Regions from separate parts of the Claveliimonas bilis genome, predicted to be linked through region 2. Evidence: predicted binding sites of a transcription regulator. Region 2 holds the regulator's gene; the other holds the start of a gene.
The links. The regulator NrdR, encoded in region 2, represses ribonucleotide reductase genes. The targets are predictions, from matches to a motif close to CACAANATNTTGTG.

Region 1 (7,902 bases), 1.2 Mb from region 2:
ATCCTCATAAGTCTGTCCGTCTATTGTATATCGAAGAGGAACAACCGGAACATTTCTCTCTGCCAGCCATTCCTTCGGCAAATCTACCGTACTGTTTACTGTGATCACGTAATCTCTCATTCTTACGACCTCCTAAATCCCGTTTTCATAATCATACCACCTTTTCCACTATTAGGCAAAATTTTTTTCGGAATGCTGTTTCGGAGATCCCTTCACGGTGCCTTTTGAATATTGGCGTCCCTTTTTCTAATTCAATTTCACACGAAGAAAATTTCTTCCTGTAAAAGTCTTGTTAAAACATATCATACAAAGAATAGTCACCGTTCCCAGAGCAAATCCGCCCCAGTTAAACAGAGCTGTTAAAACCAGCAGAATAAGGCGCATAAATTTCAGGGCATAGCCCAGCTCAAAATTAGGCTGGGTATAGTTAGCCACCGCCACGAATGCCATATACAGCATAACTTCCGAGTTAAACCATCCGGACTGTACTGAAAATTCTCCCATAACAATACCTGCAATGACACTTAGAGGTGTACTTAACATACTGGGCGTATTCAATGCTGCCAGACGAAGCCCGTCTATGGCAACCTCTAATATCAAAAGCTGAAACACAAGGGGGATATTGACTGTATCCCTCAGGGCTACAAAATGAAAAACCTCCGGCAGCCAGTTCAGATTCTGCATAAATAAAAGGAATACCGGCGTAAAAAAAACAGTCAGAAATGTGATGATCCCCCGTGAGATTTTTAAGTAAAGCTGTGTGATCAACGGGAAATAGTAATCATTTGCCTCTTCGATGATATCAAGAACAGACGTTGGCAGGATCATGGCAGAAGGTGAATTGTCCACCAAAAGAACGATTTTCCCCTCCAGCAGACAGGCGGCGGCTGTATCCGGACGTTCTGTATATTTAAATTTCGGCATCGGATTGAGTAATTTTCCTCGGAACAGCTGCTCTGTCAGTGTCTGCTGGTTCATACGGAGATCTTTTGTGTGAATATTTTTCAACTCATCTATCAGGCGTGAAAGAAGCTGCTTATCTACCCGGTCAGTCATATAGCAGACTGCCACGTCTGTTCGGGAACTTTCTCCGATATCCAGCATCTGCATCACAAGGTGAGGATCCCGGATCCTCCTCCTCATCAGCGCTGTATTAAATACGATTGTTTCTACAAAGCCATCCCTGGATCCCCGAAGAGATTTATCCTTTTCCGGTTCCCCCACATTTCTGGCCGGGTAAGTTCTGCAGTCGATCACAATACATGCTTCATAGCCGTCAATAAAAAGACAGGTAGTTCCTGACAGAAGATTTCGGAACACCTGATCAAATTCTCCTATGATATCAACTTCTACATAAGGCACATGCTGTTTTACAAATCCTGTGGCACTTGCAGGCATATTCTCCTTCGTCACTCCAAGAAAGGAATCCATAATCTTCAGCATCGCCTCGTCTTTCATAAATCCGTCAATAAAGAAAAAGGCAGCTTCCCTTCCTCCAATCATAAGATCTCGTTGTATCAGATCAAAACTGTCCTGAATCGGCAGGATCTGATTCATATATGCGACATTCTCCTTTACTGAGGCAGTCACAATTCTTGTATCCGGCATAATCTTATTTCCTCCATATCCTTATACGATATGTTTAATTTGCCCTGATCTGCCGGAAATATGCAAAAAGAGACAGGGTAATTTTCACCCTGCCTCCTTTTAACTTCTATTTCCCGGTTGTACTGCCGAACCCTCCGTTTCGCACCGCATCTGCGTCATCGTCGACTGTAATGCCGTATTCTACAAAAATCCCCTGCATAAATCCTGTCCCGGCCGCTATTTCAATGGTTTTCCCTTCGTTTGTATCATTTGTGATCTTGGAAAAAATATGGCCTTCATTATCAGAGTAAAAATAATCACTGTCTATGATCCCAACGGTATTATTCAACTGAAGCCGGTATTTAAAACCAAGTCCGCTTCTCGGATAGCATTTCAGCACCCAGTTCTCTTCCATTTCCACGCGGATCCCGGTAGGAATCTTTACAGTTTCACCCGGTGCGATCGTCAGAGAAACGGGTGCAAAAAAATCATAACCCGCTGATCCTGATGTCGCTCTCTTCGGAAGCTTTATTTCCTCATATATTTCGCGGATCTTCTCCTTATCTGTCTCACCAAACGTATCCTTCCATCCTTCTGTAAACTGTTCCAGGCTTACTTTATGAAATTTAGCAATTCTCTTAATCATGTAAAACAATTTCTCCTATCTGCAGTGTTTTTGGCACATCGATCACCATCTGATTTGCGCTCCCTTTCCAGTGAAGGGTATTGTCCTTTTTCTCTTCCTGAAATTCTCCATCTACAAGAACATCCAGATACTTTGCAATCTCCAGATCCTTTACTTCCTTCCAGAGACTTCCTGTATAAAGCCAGATTGTTTTGTTCGGATATTTTTCCCGTATCTCTTTTGCCAGCGCAGTGACCTGCCGGACATTCGCTTCATGAAGAGGATCTCCGCCGGAAAATGTAATGCCGCTTACATAGTCCTTATCAAGTTCATCGAAAATCTCCTGCTTTGCCTCCTCGTCAAAAGGAAGTCCTCCTTCCGGATCCCATGTAATGGGATTATGGCAGCCCGGACAGCCATGAGCACATCCTGCCACCCATAATACTACCCTAAGTCCGTCCCCATTGAGCATATCGTCTTTCGTAATATTATGATATCTCATTCCTACATACTTTTCCTTTCTGCAATTTCGGCCATTTTCGCCTCATTCAGTCTGGTATCTCCCTTCACTCTGGAATAGGAAAGGTAACCGTTCATACGGTCGATCTTCGTCAGATTTTTACTGCCGCATACCGGACATACATCCATAGAAAGCTCCTCATGTCCGCAATCATCACAGTAAGCAAGGGAAAGGTTGACTCCCTCGTAGTATCCTTTTGCCATAGCGCGCCGCACCAAGGATTTGATCGCTTCTTTATTATAATTAACCGGATATTTCACATACTGGATCTTTCCGCCGTTGCTTAAATCCCAGAATCTTCCCTCCAGGTCCTGTTTCTGAATGGGAGTAATATCCTCGCTGACATGGCAATGGAAACTGTTGCTCACATACTCTCTGTCCGACACGTTTTCAATGATCCCATACTTCTTGCGGAACTGTTGCACCTGAACGCCGCACAGATTTTCTGCCGGAGTTCCGTAAATGGCATAGAGCCTTCCATCTTCCTTTTTAAATTCTGCAATCTTCTCATTAATATAGCGAAGTGTCTCCAGGGCAAACTCTCCGTCCTCTACCAGAGACTTCTTATTATGAAGCTGCTGAAGTTCATTCAGAGCCGTAATCCCAAAGGATGCTGTAGCAGACTTCAAAAGAGGTTTGATCTTATCGTAAAGTCCAAGATGTCCGCCGTAAAATCCTCCTTCACAGTAAGCCAGAGGATTGGTGGATGCTTTCATCTCGCCCAGATAATCATAGGTTCTCAAGTGAAGCTGGCGGATCAGATTCAGATAATAGTCCAGCACCTGATAAAAGTCTTTGCTCTCCTGTTTTGCCTTTGCATAGATCATAGGCAGATGTAGGCTGATCGCTCCGATATTGAACCGTCCCACAAATACCGGCTGATCGTTTTCGTCTGCCGGCTCCATTCCGCCTCTTTCATACCACGGAGACAAAAATGCGCGGCATCCCATAGGACTTATGATCTTTCCATATTTCTTATAAATCCCCGCCACATACCCATCTCCGGTAAGGCTTAGCCAATCCGGGTACATGGTTTTAGCGGAACAGTCGATTCCCGCCTCAAAGACATCTTCCATCGGGCCTCCCGGTCCGTGAAGATTCTCATCATACAGGAAAACGATCTTCGGGAAAAGGACAGGCTTTTTATGTCCTTCCTTCCCCTGTCCGTTCTTCCTGACTTCCAGCATTTTCATTGTCACCAGCTTGCCGTATTTGCTCGGTACTGTTCCGGCTGTCACTGTGATAAAAGGATAGTCTCCCCTGCTGGATGAAACGGAATTAAACTTGTATTCCCATCCCTGGAATCCCTGTTCCATCTCCTTTTCCAGATCTGCCCATGCTACCTTCTGCACAGTTTCTTCATCCAGTCCCAGATCACGGTATTTTCGGATCAGCTTTTTGTGGGATTTCTCTGCAAATGGTTCCAGGATCTCATCTACACTCGGCACAGTAAAACCGCCGTACTGCTGGCTTGCCGCACTTAGAACAATATCGCCGATCACATCAAACGCAGTGTCCAACGTCTTAGGCTCATTATACCAGAGATTTCCCATCTCAAAGCCTCCTGTCAGCACTGATTTCACATCGAAAAGACAGCAGTTCATAGTATCTCTTCTTGCAGACATATCATGGATATAAATATATCCGTCACGGATCGCCTGAATCTCCTCCACTGTCAGGAAAAATTTCTTATAAAGTTCTTTGTTCAGTTCATTAAAGATCAGACTTCTTTTGGTGGACACAAGAGCGCTGTCCGTATTGCTGTTTTCCTTGTCTCCGATGTACATGATAGACTGGCTTTTCTTATATACATCATCCAGCATCTGCACAAAATCCTGCTTGTAGTTACGATAATCGCGATAGCTTTTTGCCACCACCGGGTTCACTTTCTCCAACGCGCCCTCCACCACGTTATGCATTTCCGCAATGGGAATTTCCGTGATGTCCATGTCGTCCACTTTTTCTTCTACAAATTTGCAGATAAACCCCAGTTCTTCATCTGTAAATTTGATAAGGGCACGATAGGCTGACTTATTTACTGCAACCACTACCTTCTGTACATTAAACGCTTCCTTCGTCCCGTCTTTTTTGATTACTTTTACATCTTTTTTTACCATATGATGCCAGTCTCCTCCACTTCGTCGCTCTCTATATTTAGTATCATTCATCTTTTTTATTCACTATATAGTGTATAAATTTGCTTTATTAAGTTTATCACCTGTCCTATGTTCCGTCAACGGTATACGGCCTGAAATTTTTCACAAAAAAAGAACCCTGACGGGTTCTTAATTTTGGATGATTCTCTAGTTGCCGCATTCTATGCTGATTTCGTTAAACTGCTTCAATATTTCATCTACAGACATCGCCTTTTTTTCCTCACCTTTCAGGTCAAGTACAGCCTCGCCCTGATGCATCATCAAAAGACGGTCTCCATACTCTACCGCATAGCGGAGATTGTGAGTTACCATGATCGTAGTCAGTTTCTTCTCTTTTACGATTTTGTCTGTCAGCTCCATGATCAGCTCTGCCGTCTTAGGATCCAGAGCCGCCGTATGTTCATCCAGAATAAGAAATTCTATAGGAGTCATCGTAGACATCAAAAGAGCCATCGCCTGTCTCTGGCCTCCGGACAGCGCTCCCACCTTAATATCCAGCTTATCCTCCAAACCAAGTCCCAGCTGGCTTAAAAGTTCTTTATAATAGGAAATTCTCGCCTTATTGGTCCCCCGTCCGAATCCATACACCTTTCCTTTATTATCCGCCAATGCCATATTCTCCAGAATCGTCATGGAAGGACAGGTCCCCATGGCAGGATTCTGATACACCCTTCCGATCCTTCGGTTTCGTTTGTATTCTTTCTCTTTAGTAATGTCAGAGCCGTTCATAAAAATCTGGCCGGCCTCTACCGGAATGCTTCCGCAGATAATATTCAGCATAGACGTTTTTCCGGAACCGTTGCTCCCGATTACGGAGACAAATTCTCCTTCTTCTATGGACAGGTTAAACCCGTGGAACAGACACATTTCATTGACTGTACCGGGATTATAGTATTTATGAATGTCTTTGAGTTCCAGCATCCGGTTTCACCTTCTTTCTTCTTTCCATACTGATAATCAAAATTACCAGGAATAAAACTGCTGTGATCAATTTCATTGCCTGTGGTTCAAAGTTGCGGATAGCGACAGCCACACAGGCTTTATATATGACAGAGCCGATCAAAACAGCTGTAGTAGCCTTCATAACAGTAAGCTTTTTAAAGATACTTGTTCCGATAATAACACTCGCCAATCCGATCACGATCGCCCCGGTTCCCATTGAAATCTCAAACACTCTCTCCTCCTGGCAGAATGCGCTTCCCGCCAGAGCTACAAGGCCATTGGCGATGGCAAGGCCTACGATTTTCACATTGCCCTGATCCTTGGCCAGAGAAGTTACCAACACATCATTGTCACCCACCGCCCGCAGAAGATAGCCGGACTTTGTTTTCAAATAAAGATCCAGAAGGATCTTGCTGATCGCTGCCAGAACAAGAGCCAGGATCAGCGTTATATAGCTTTGCAGGGCTTCCGGCATGATTCCCTGGATCCAGTCATTTTTAAAGATACTGTCCTGGGAAAACAACGGTACATTGGAAGTTCCCGCTATATACAAATTGATAGTCCAAAGAGCCGTCATCATAATAATTCCCGATAACAAATCTCTTACTTTCCCCTTCACATGGATCAGCCCGGTGCAGACCCCTGCCAAAGCTCCTGCCAGAAAGGCTGCTAAAAGAGAGAGATAAGGATTTATCCCCTTTGTAATAAGAAGAGCGGTCACCGCTCCGCCAAGCGGAAAGCTTCCATCTACCGTAAGATCCGGAAAATCCAGTATCTTGTATGTGATATAAACCCCAAGAGCAAGTATGCCATATATCAACCCCTGCTCAAAAATAGTTACAACAAAATCCATGAATCATGCCTCACCTTCTGTTATTTCCTCTGCAGATACGTCTCTTTATTCCGCCTCTGCCTCAGAGATCGTATCAAAGCTTTCTACTGCTGTTCCTGCCAGCTCCTCCGGTACAGTAATTCCAAGATTTTCCGCTACCTTTGTATTTACGTAAAATCCGGGCTCTGTAATCGTTTCATAAGGAAGTTCTGACGCCTCTGCCTCTCCTTTGAGCACCTTTGCCGCCATCTGTCCTGTCTGCTTTCCAAGCGCAATATAATCCAATCCTTCTGCTGCAAGGCAGCCGATCTTTACCTGCTCGATCTCGCTTCCGAAAATCGGGATTCCCTTTTCATTCGCCTTTTCCAGAATAGTCGGCAGGGACGCAACCACTGTATTGTCTGTCAGATTTGTAATGCAGTCTACCTGGCTTAATAAATCATCTGCCGCAAGAGAAATATCCGCTGTTGCCGTGATCCCTTTTTCCACAATCTCAAAATCGTAATCTCCTGCAAGTTCTTTATATGTTTCCAGCGCTGAAATAGAGTTGGCCTCACTTGTAGTATACATGATGCCGATCTTCTGGCCATCAGGGAGCATAGTCCGGATCATCTCAAGCTGTGCTTTAATCGGCAGTTCGTCAGATGTTCCTGTCACATTTCCTACCGGATTTCCTTCTTCATCTGCAAGTTCTGCCGCCACCGGATCTGTTACTGCTGTATAAATAACCGGAATATCTGTATCCATTGCTGCATTGTATGCGCTCTGAGCAGTAGGCGTTGCAATGGCGCATATCATATCCACCTTGTCAGAAACGAAAGTATCGGATATCTGACTTGCCGTCCCCATATCTGCCGCTGCATTTTTGTAGTCCACCGTAAGATTTTCTCCTTCAACGATTCCTTCCTCTTCCAAGCCCTGTAAGAATCCTTCCCGGCAGTTATCCAAAGAGCCGTGCTCTGCAAACTGTGAAATACCAATGGTATAGCTCTCTTCTCCACTTCCGGAATCTGATGATCCGGAGCTGCCTGCGCATCCTGCCGTCATTGCCATCGTCATTACTGCTGTTAATAATACTGCTACTGTTCTTCTTTTCATTGTTTTGTTCTCCTTTTCCTTTTTGATTCTTTGCTGTTGTTAGGAGAGAAAATCGTGAAATGAACTTCTTCTTCGTGCAAATGCGCATCCCGCCAAGCGTTTTATTTCATGGGGAACGAGGTTTCCTGTCAAATAAAAAACC
Region 2 (7,902 bases):
GTATGCTATGTAAATGGACAGAAAACAGAAAATATTGATGGAGTAAATGCGGCAGAAGAGAAGGCGGAATTTCGGATCCGAGAGCATTCCAGCGGCGGCAAGGCAGTTGCTATCCGCATAGTGGCCTGGGATTATGCCGGAAATGCCGCAAGCTGGGAGGGCAGGGTCTTTATTGACCGTGCTTTCCCTATTGCTGAAATAAAGGGCGTGGCAGATTATACGGTTACGGGGAAGGATACAGAAGTTGTTTTTACGGTTTCCGATGATAATCTGTTAAAGACAGCAGATGTGCGTATTGTGAGAAGCGATCCGGAAGGAAAAGAAACATTAAGCAAAAACAAAGGCTGGTCTGACGAGAAAGGAAAGAAGGTTTATCGTCAGAAGCTGACAGAGGAAGGAAAATATCAGCTGGAACTTCAGGCAGAGGATATGGCGGGATTTGCAGCCGGGGCAAAGGCACAGATTGTCATTGACAAAAAGGCACCTGTAATCTCAAAAGTCAGTGAAATGGATGGAAGGTATCTTAAAGAATTTTGTTGGAATTATCCAGAGACAGAATATATACAGGACTTTACCAGTTGCTCCTGCACTATGACGGTAGATGGCAGATTTTATTTTCCGGGACAGTCTCTGACAAAAGAAGGCAGGCATCAGATGAAGGTAGAAGCCGTAGATCAGGCAGGTAACCGGTCGGAAGCGAGGGCTGATTTTACCATCGATCACACAGCTCCGGATATTTTGATCCGGGGAATCACAGACGGGAAATCGTATGAGACAGAAGCCAATGCCGATATTCGTATCCGAGGAGAGAAAGACTGGCTTACGGCAGTTAAGGTAAATGGAAAGAGAGAAGTGCTGGCGGAAAAGAGCCGGAGCCATTCTGTGAATGTGAGAGGTGCCGGTATTTACGAGATCGAAGTCCAGGCGGAAGATGAAGCGAAGAATCAGGCAGTGGAGACAGTGATGATCGAAATTGTGCCGGAAGAGACGGCGGTTCAAAAACTTTTAGGACCGGTTCAAAAGGCACTCGGACTGGAGAGGGAAGTATTTGGAAAGGATGAACAAAAGAAAGAAAAAGACAGCAGCAATGCAGCAGATCCGGTGACTTTTTTCCTTGCGCTGCCGGCAGCGGCAGGCATTGGAATCGGAGTAAGACATTTGCTAAGGAAAAAGAAGAAACTGTGAGAGTTGCGGTATGTGGAATATCAGCAAATAATAAAAGGCATCAAAAAATGGAGTATACGGGACTTGAACCCGTGACCTTCACACTGCCAGTGTGACGCGCTCCCAACTGCGCTAATACCCCATAAGAAAAGTATAGCATGACTGTGAGAAAAATCAAGGCTGAATGATTATGAAAATCTTACGGGAAAAAGGAATAGAAGTTGCAATTTTACATGAAAAATAATATAATTCTCTTATATTTCAACAGTTATTCCAACAGTGAAAAATACGTGGAAATTCAAAGGAGACACATATATGAAGAAACGAGTTGTAGTTGCCCTGGGACATCGGGCGCTGGGAACCACATTGCCAGAACAAAAAGAGGCGGTAAAGCATACTGCCAAAGCAATTGCCGGACTGGTGGAGGAAGGATATCAGGTTGCGATCACGCACAGCAATGCCCCGCAGGTGGGGATGATCCATACTGCAATGAACGAATTTGGAAAGGTGCATCAGGATTATACTCCGGCTCCAATGTCTGTCTGCTCAGCCATGAGCCAGGGGTATATTGGGTACGACTTACAAAATGCCATCCGGGAAGAGTTGTTGAACCGGGGGATTTATCGCACAGTCAGCACAATCCTTACACAGGTGATTGTTGATCCCTATGATGAAGCGTTCTATACTCCTACAAAAGTACTGGGGCGTTATATGACGAAAGAAGAAGCGGAAGAGGAGAAAAAGAAAGGAAACTATGTGGTGGAAGAGCCGGGCAAAGGTTTCCGCCGGGTCGTTTCAGCACCCAACCCGGTAAAGATCGTAGAGATTGATGCAATAAAAACATTAATTGATGCCGGACAGTTGGTCATTGCATGCGGCGGAGGCGGAATCCCTGTAATGCAGCTGGATCATCGTCTGAAAGGAGCAAGTGCCGTCATTGAAAAAGACCTGGCAGCAGGCAAGTTGGCAGAAGAGATTGACGCGGATGAGCTGATCATTCTCACAAGTGTAGAGAAAGTAAGAATTAATCTTGATACGCCAAATGAGTCAGAGATCGGATGCATTTCCGTGGCAGAAGCAAAACAATATATGGCAGAAGGGCATTTTGGCAAACATAATATGCTGCCGAAATTCCGGGCTTCTGTGGAATTTATTGAAAAGCGGGAAGGAAGGATCGCCCTGATTACTTCTCTGGAAAAACTGAAAGACGGACTGCGGGGAAGAACAGGAACGATCATAAAATAAGAGTACCTGGTTTGAGAAAATAAAAAACAAAAGAAAACACCCTGTCAGAATGCGGAAATTGCAGATGGCAGAGTGTTTTTTTATTAACAGAATACATTTTTCTATTGACAAATTTCTCGGGGGAGGGTATATACTTGTATTAAGTCAGTGACACAATAGAGGGAGGAGAGCAGACATGGTTGAGATTAAGAATCTGACAAAAATTTATAAGCTGAACAAGAAACAGATGGCGGAATCTCATACAAAAGATCCGTATAAAAGAGCGGTGGACGGTTTAAGTCTCACTGCAAAGCCGGGAGAAATATATGGTCTCCTGGGTCCGAATGGGGCAGGGAAAACGACAACCCTGCGTTGTATTTCAACGATCATTAAACCCACAGAGGGGCAGATTTATGTAGATGGGCATGAGGTTCAGGAGGAGCCGGAGGAGGTACAGAGGCGTATCGGTTTCCTGACAAGTGATATTAAACTGGACGAGCAGTTTGACCCGGATTATATGTTCCGGTTTTTCGGAAGACTCCATAAGGTGCCGGAAGACATGCTGGAAAAGAGAAGACAGGAACTTTTCTCTTATTTTGGAATTGAAGAGTTTGCTCATAAGAGGATCAAAGAGCTGTCCACCGGTATGAAACAGAAAGCTGCCATTGCAGTAAGTCTGGTACATGATCCGGATATCGTTATTTTTGACGAGCCTACAAACGGTCTTGATATTGTGACTGCCAGAGGCGTGACAGATTATCTGAAGAAATTGAAGGAAGAAGGAAAATTAGTGATCATTTCTACGCATATTATGTCAGAAGCAGAAAAGCTTTGTGACCGCATCGGCATGATCATTGATGGAAAGAAAGAAGCGGAGGGGACGCTTCATGAACTCCTTTCCTGCACGGGAGCCCATGATCTTGAAGACGCGTTCTTTCAATTGTATACAGCAGCAGGGAAGGGGGAGATGTAGATGAACGGCATAAAACAGATTTTCGGAAAAGAGATGGCGAGAATTTTTAAAGACCGGAAAATGGTATTTTCTGTCTTTCTGCTGCCGGTTCTTATCATGGTAGTGATTCTTACGATCATCAGTAATCTTGCAGAGAATATGGAAGAGGATCTGGAAGAACATCAGGAAATTGTCTATATTCAGAATCAGCCGGAAACTTTTCAGGTGTTTTTAGAGTCAGGCGAGTATGATTACGATCTGAAAGAGGTGAAAAATGACGGACAAAGAAAGCAGGCAGAAGATGAAATCCTGCAGGGAACGGCCGATCTAATTATTGAATTTCCGGAAAATTTTGATTCTGCGATCAGTCAGTACGAGTCGGGAGATGAGATTCCACAGATCAAGACTTACTATAATCCATCAGAAGATTATTCCGCACAGGCTTACCAGGAGATTTCAGGAGGAACTCTGGAAGCTTACCGTCAGGTGCTTCTGGCAGGAAGAATGGGAAATGCGGAGGCAACTATAGTATTCACCGTAAATTCAGACAATGACAGGATGGAAATACAGGATGAGGATAAAGCAAGCGGAAAAGCCCTTGGGCTGATGCTTCCTTACTTTATTACAATACTGCTGTTTGCAGGAGCTATGGGAATCGGTGCAGATATGATTGCCGGTGAAAAAGAGCGGGGAACTATGGCGAGCCTTTTGGTCGCTCCTATCAAGCGGACTTCTATTGTACTTGGAAAAGTATTTGCCCTTATGGTAATATCGGGGATTTCTTCCCTGATCTATGTAGCAGTAATGGTTATCTGCATGCCGCTGATGATGAGATCCATGACAGGAACAAGCGGCGGAAGCCTGAATCTGCAGATGGATGTGGAACAGACGGTTATGCTGGCTCTTCTCCTTGTTGCAATCGCATTTTTATATGCAGCTATTGTAGCGCTTATTTCCGTATTTGCGAAGACAACAAAAGAGGCAACCAGCTATATTACGCCGGTTTATATGCTTGTCCTTGTAATCGGACTTCTCACTATGTTCCAGACCGGAACGCCGGATCCTTCCAGGTATTACATTCCGATCTACAACAGTGCACTGGCGCTGCAGGGAATCCTGGCAAAAGACATTACGGTGATGCAGTATATAGTAACGCTGGCGGAAACACTGGTTGTAGGAGGAGTACTTACAGCTTGTATTGCCCGTGCCTTTAAAAGTGAAAAAGTGATGGCGCCTTAACACCTATTTGCCTTTTTTGCATAAAATAGCAGAAGAGGTGATAAAATGCGGCTTTGCGACTTTCAGCAAAAGGAAGTGATCAATGCATGCGACTGCAGAAAGTTAGGGTATGTGGCGGATCTTGTCTTTGATGAATGCAGCGGATGTATAGAATCCATTATTGTCCCCAAAGGGGGGAAATTGTGCGGATGGTTTGGAGACGGCGGGGAATATGTAATTCCGTTTTGCTGCATCCAGAAAATCGGTCCGGATATTATTCTGGTAGAAGTACATGAAGAAAAACACCACAGACAAAAGTAAAAAAATTGACAATTTCTATTCGGGGGTTATATACTGGAGATATAATCAGAAGAAAGGACGTAAGCCAAGATGAAATGCCCATATTGCAGCCATCCGGATACCAGAGTGATCGATTCCAGACCGGCGGAGGACGGAAATTCCATTCGCAGAAGACGTTCCTGCGACGTCTGCGGAAAACGGTTCACTACATATGAAAAAGTCGAAACGATCCCTCTGATCATCATTAAGAAGGATAATAACAGAGAGCAGTATAACCGCGGGAAAATAGAATCGGGAGTACTTCGTGCCTGCTATAAACGGCCGGTTTCAGCAGAAGAGATACAGAAATGTATCGATCACATTGAAACAGAAATTTTCAGCCTTGAGGAAAAAGAAATTCCCAGCAGCACGATTGGAGAGATCGTAATGGATGAGCTGAAAAAACTGGATGAAGTGGCCTATGTCAGATTCGCTTCCGTATATCGTGAATTTAAAGATGTCAACACATTCATGGATGAAATAAAGAAAATTCTGGATCGGGGAAATGCTTAAGAAATGAATTGCGTATCCCCGGGGAAAGTGATAAGATAAAAGAAGAAGCATGAAATGGCTTCTTCTTTTGTTATAAAAATTTCAATGGAAATTCAGATAGATTGGGTGAGTGATATGAGAAACTATAAGCTGACGATTGCCTATGACGGCAGCCGTTACCAGGGATGGCAGCGGCAGGCGACCACAGACAATACGATCCAGTATATCATAGAGTGGAGCCTTGGAAAAATTGTGGGATACCGGGTTCAGGTGGACGGATCCGGGAGGACAGACAGCGGCGTACACGCCAGAGGACAGGTGGCCAGTGTAAAGTTGTCAGGACTCTACGATCCGGAAGAATTGAAGGAATCTCTGAATCGCTATCTGCCGGAAGATATCCGTATCTTGAAAGTAGAGCTGGTGAAAAACAATTTCCACGCCCGAAAAAGCGCAAAGGGAAAAAAGTATGAATACTATATTGACTGCAGGGAGAAGCCGGATGTATTTTCCCGCAGATATTGTTATCATTATCCCGAAAAACTGGATATAGAGGCAATGAGAGATGCGACAAAATATCTGATCGGTGTCAAGAATTTTGTCAGTTTTACAGATAATAAAGATACAAATGATACCGTACGTAAAATTTATAATATCAAGATCGTACGTTCCGGAGAAAAGGTGCGGATTACCTACTATGGTTCGGGATTTTTGTATCATATGGTGCGGATCCTGACAGGAACGCTGCTGGAAGTGGGGACAGGCAGGAGAGATGCATCCAAGCTTCCGGTAGTGATCGCAGCGGAGGACAGAAGTCTTGCCGGATTCCTTGCTCCGGCCAGGGGATTGTTTTTAAGAAAAGTATATTATTAACTGCCGCCTGCCACAGGCAGATACGACAGAAGGGAGAACAAAAGATGAAATTTGTTTCATGGAATGTAAATGGGATCCGCGCGTGTGTGCAGAAAGGCTTCATGGATTTTTTTAAAGAAGCGGACGCAGATATTTTCTGTATACAGGAGACAAAAATGCAGGAGGGACAGCTTGTCCTTGAAACACCGGGATATCACCAGTATTGGAACTATGCGGTGAAGAAGGGGTATTCCGGCACAGCGGTATTTACCAGGGAGGAACCCATTTCTGTATCCTATGGAATCGGAATAGAAGAGCACGATCAGGAAGGCCGGGTAATCACTCTGGAGTTTCCTGACTACTATTTTATTACGGTATATACTCCCAATTCACAGAATGAGCTGGCCAGGCTGCCGTATCGGATGCATTGGGAAGAAGATTTCCTGGCTTATCTGAAGAAGCTGGAAGAGAAAAAGCCGGTTGTTTTCTGTGGAGATCTGAATGTGGCTCATAAGGAGATCGATCTGAAAAATCCTAAGACAAACCGAAAGAATGCAGGTTTTACTGACGAGGAGAGGGAGAAATTTACCGCCCTTCTGGATGCAGGATTCATTGATACCTTCCGTTATTTTTATCCGGATCAGGAGGGTATTTATTCCTGGTGGTCCTACCGGTTTAAAGCAAGAGAGAAGAATGCAGGGTGGCGCATTGACTATTTCTGTGTGTCTGCATGCCTGGAAAACCGTTTGAAAAGTGCGGAAATATTGACGGATATCATGGGCTCGGATCACTGCCCGGTTGTATTGGAGATGGAGTAGATATGAAAATAGAACGCGAACATACAGCAGCAATTGTAATTGATTACCAGGAAAAACTGGTTCCGGCAATGTCGGGAAAAGAAGGTCTCATCGAAAATTCATCGATCCTTCTTGCAGGACTTTGCACTTTGGATGTGCCTGTATTTCTGACCCAGCAGTATACCAGGGGGCTGGGTACGACTGTAAAGGAGATCAGGGAGGCTGCCCGGACAGAGGAATTTGTGGAGAAGATCCGCTTCAGCGCTTATGAAGATGTTCTAAAAGAATGTCCGTCCATACAGGAGAAGAAATATATTATCCTGTGCGGAATAGAGGCCCATATTTGTGTGCTGCAGACTTTGATCGATCTGCGCGCGCACGGATATATTCCGGTTCTTGTGACAGACTGCATTTCCAGCAGAAAAGATACAGACAAAGAGATGGCGATTCTGCGCGCACAGGAGGAAGGAGCTGTGCTGACAACATATGAAGCCCTGCTTTTTGAGCTTCTCGGTGCTGCAGGCACAGAGGAGAGTAAAAAGATCCAGAGGCTGGTAAAATAAAGAGAAGAAAAGGGAGGGTATATCATCAGATATACCCTCCGTCTATTCCTATGATCTGTCCGGTGAGATAATCGGGAGCTTGGGAAAGATCCCAGACAAGCCGGGCGACTTCTTCAGGGCGGCCGAATCTGCCGGAAGGGATATCTTCTTCCAGCGCCTGCCGTTCCCTGGCGTCCAACTGGCTGTTCATGGCAGTATCAATGACGCCGCATGCGACAGCGTTTACCTGAATGTTGCTGGGGGCCAGCTCTTTTGCCAGCGCCCGTGTCAGACCGTGCACTCCTGATTTGGAAGCGGAATAGGC

Region 1: a site for NrdR is predicted at 4,911-4,924, ahead of nrdD (anaerobic ribonucleoside-triphosphate reductase). Genes of this name have one in related genera too.

What each region holds. Positions count from the first base shown of each region.
Region 1 covers NZ_AP027742.1:2,100,643-2,108,544, forward strand. Annotated here, with positions in the region: gene R2J37_RS10270 (DegV family protein) at 1-120, opposite strand, end outside; gene R2J37_RS10275 (spore germination protein) at 247-1,608, opposite strand; gene R2J37_RS10280 (dCTP deaminase/dUTPase family protein) at 1,715-2,230, opposite strand; gene nrdG (anaerobic ribonucleoside-triphosphate reductase activating protein) at 2,226-2,714, opposite strand; gene nrdD (anaerobic ribonucleoside-triphosphate reductase) at 2,717-4,849, opposite strand; gene R2J37_RS10295 (ABC transporter ATP-binding protein) at 5,036-5,809, opposite strand; gene R2J37_RS10300 (ABC transporter permease) at 5,784-6,683, opposite strand; gene R2J37_RS10305 (ABC transporter substrate-binding protein) at 6,729-7,760, opposite strand.
Region 2 covers NZ_AP027742.1:942,779-950,680, forward strand. Annotated here, with positions in the region: gene R2J37_RS04555 (hypothetical protein) at 1-1,185, shown strand, start outside; tRNA gene R2J37_RS04560 (tRNA-Ala) at 1,234-1,306, opposite strand; gene arcC (carbamate kinase) at 1,480-2,409, shown strand; gene R2J37_RS04570 (ABC transporter ATP-binding protein) at 2,585-3,361, shown strand; gene R2J37_RS04575 (ABC transporter permease) at 3,362-4,579, shown strand; gene R2J37_RS04580 (PRC-barrel domain-containing protein) at 4,625-4,879, shown strand; gene nrdR (transcriptional regulator NrdR) at 4,949-5,410, shown strand; gene truA (tRNA pseudouridine(38-40) synthase TruA) at 5,525-6,259, shown strand; gene xth (exodeoxyribonuclease III) at 6,304-7,056, shown strand; gene R2J37_RS04600 (isochorismatase family protein) at 7,059-7,598, shown strand; gene ymfI (elongation factor P 5-aminopentanone reductase) at 7,624-7,902, opposite strand, start outside.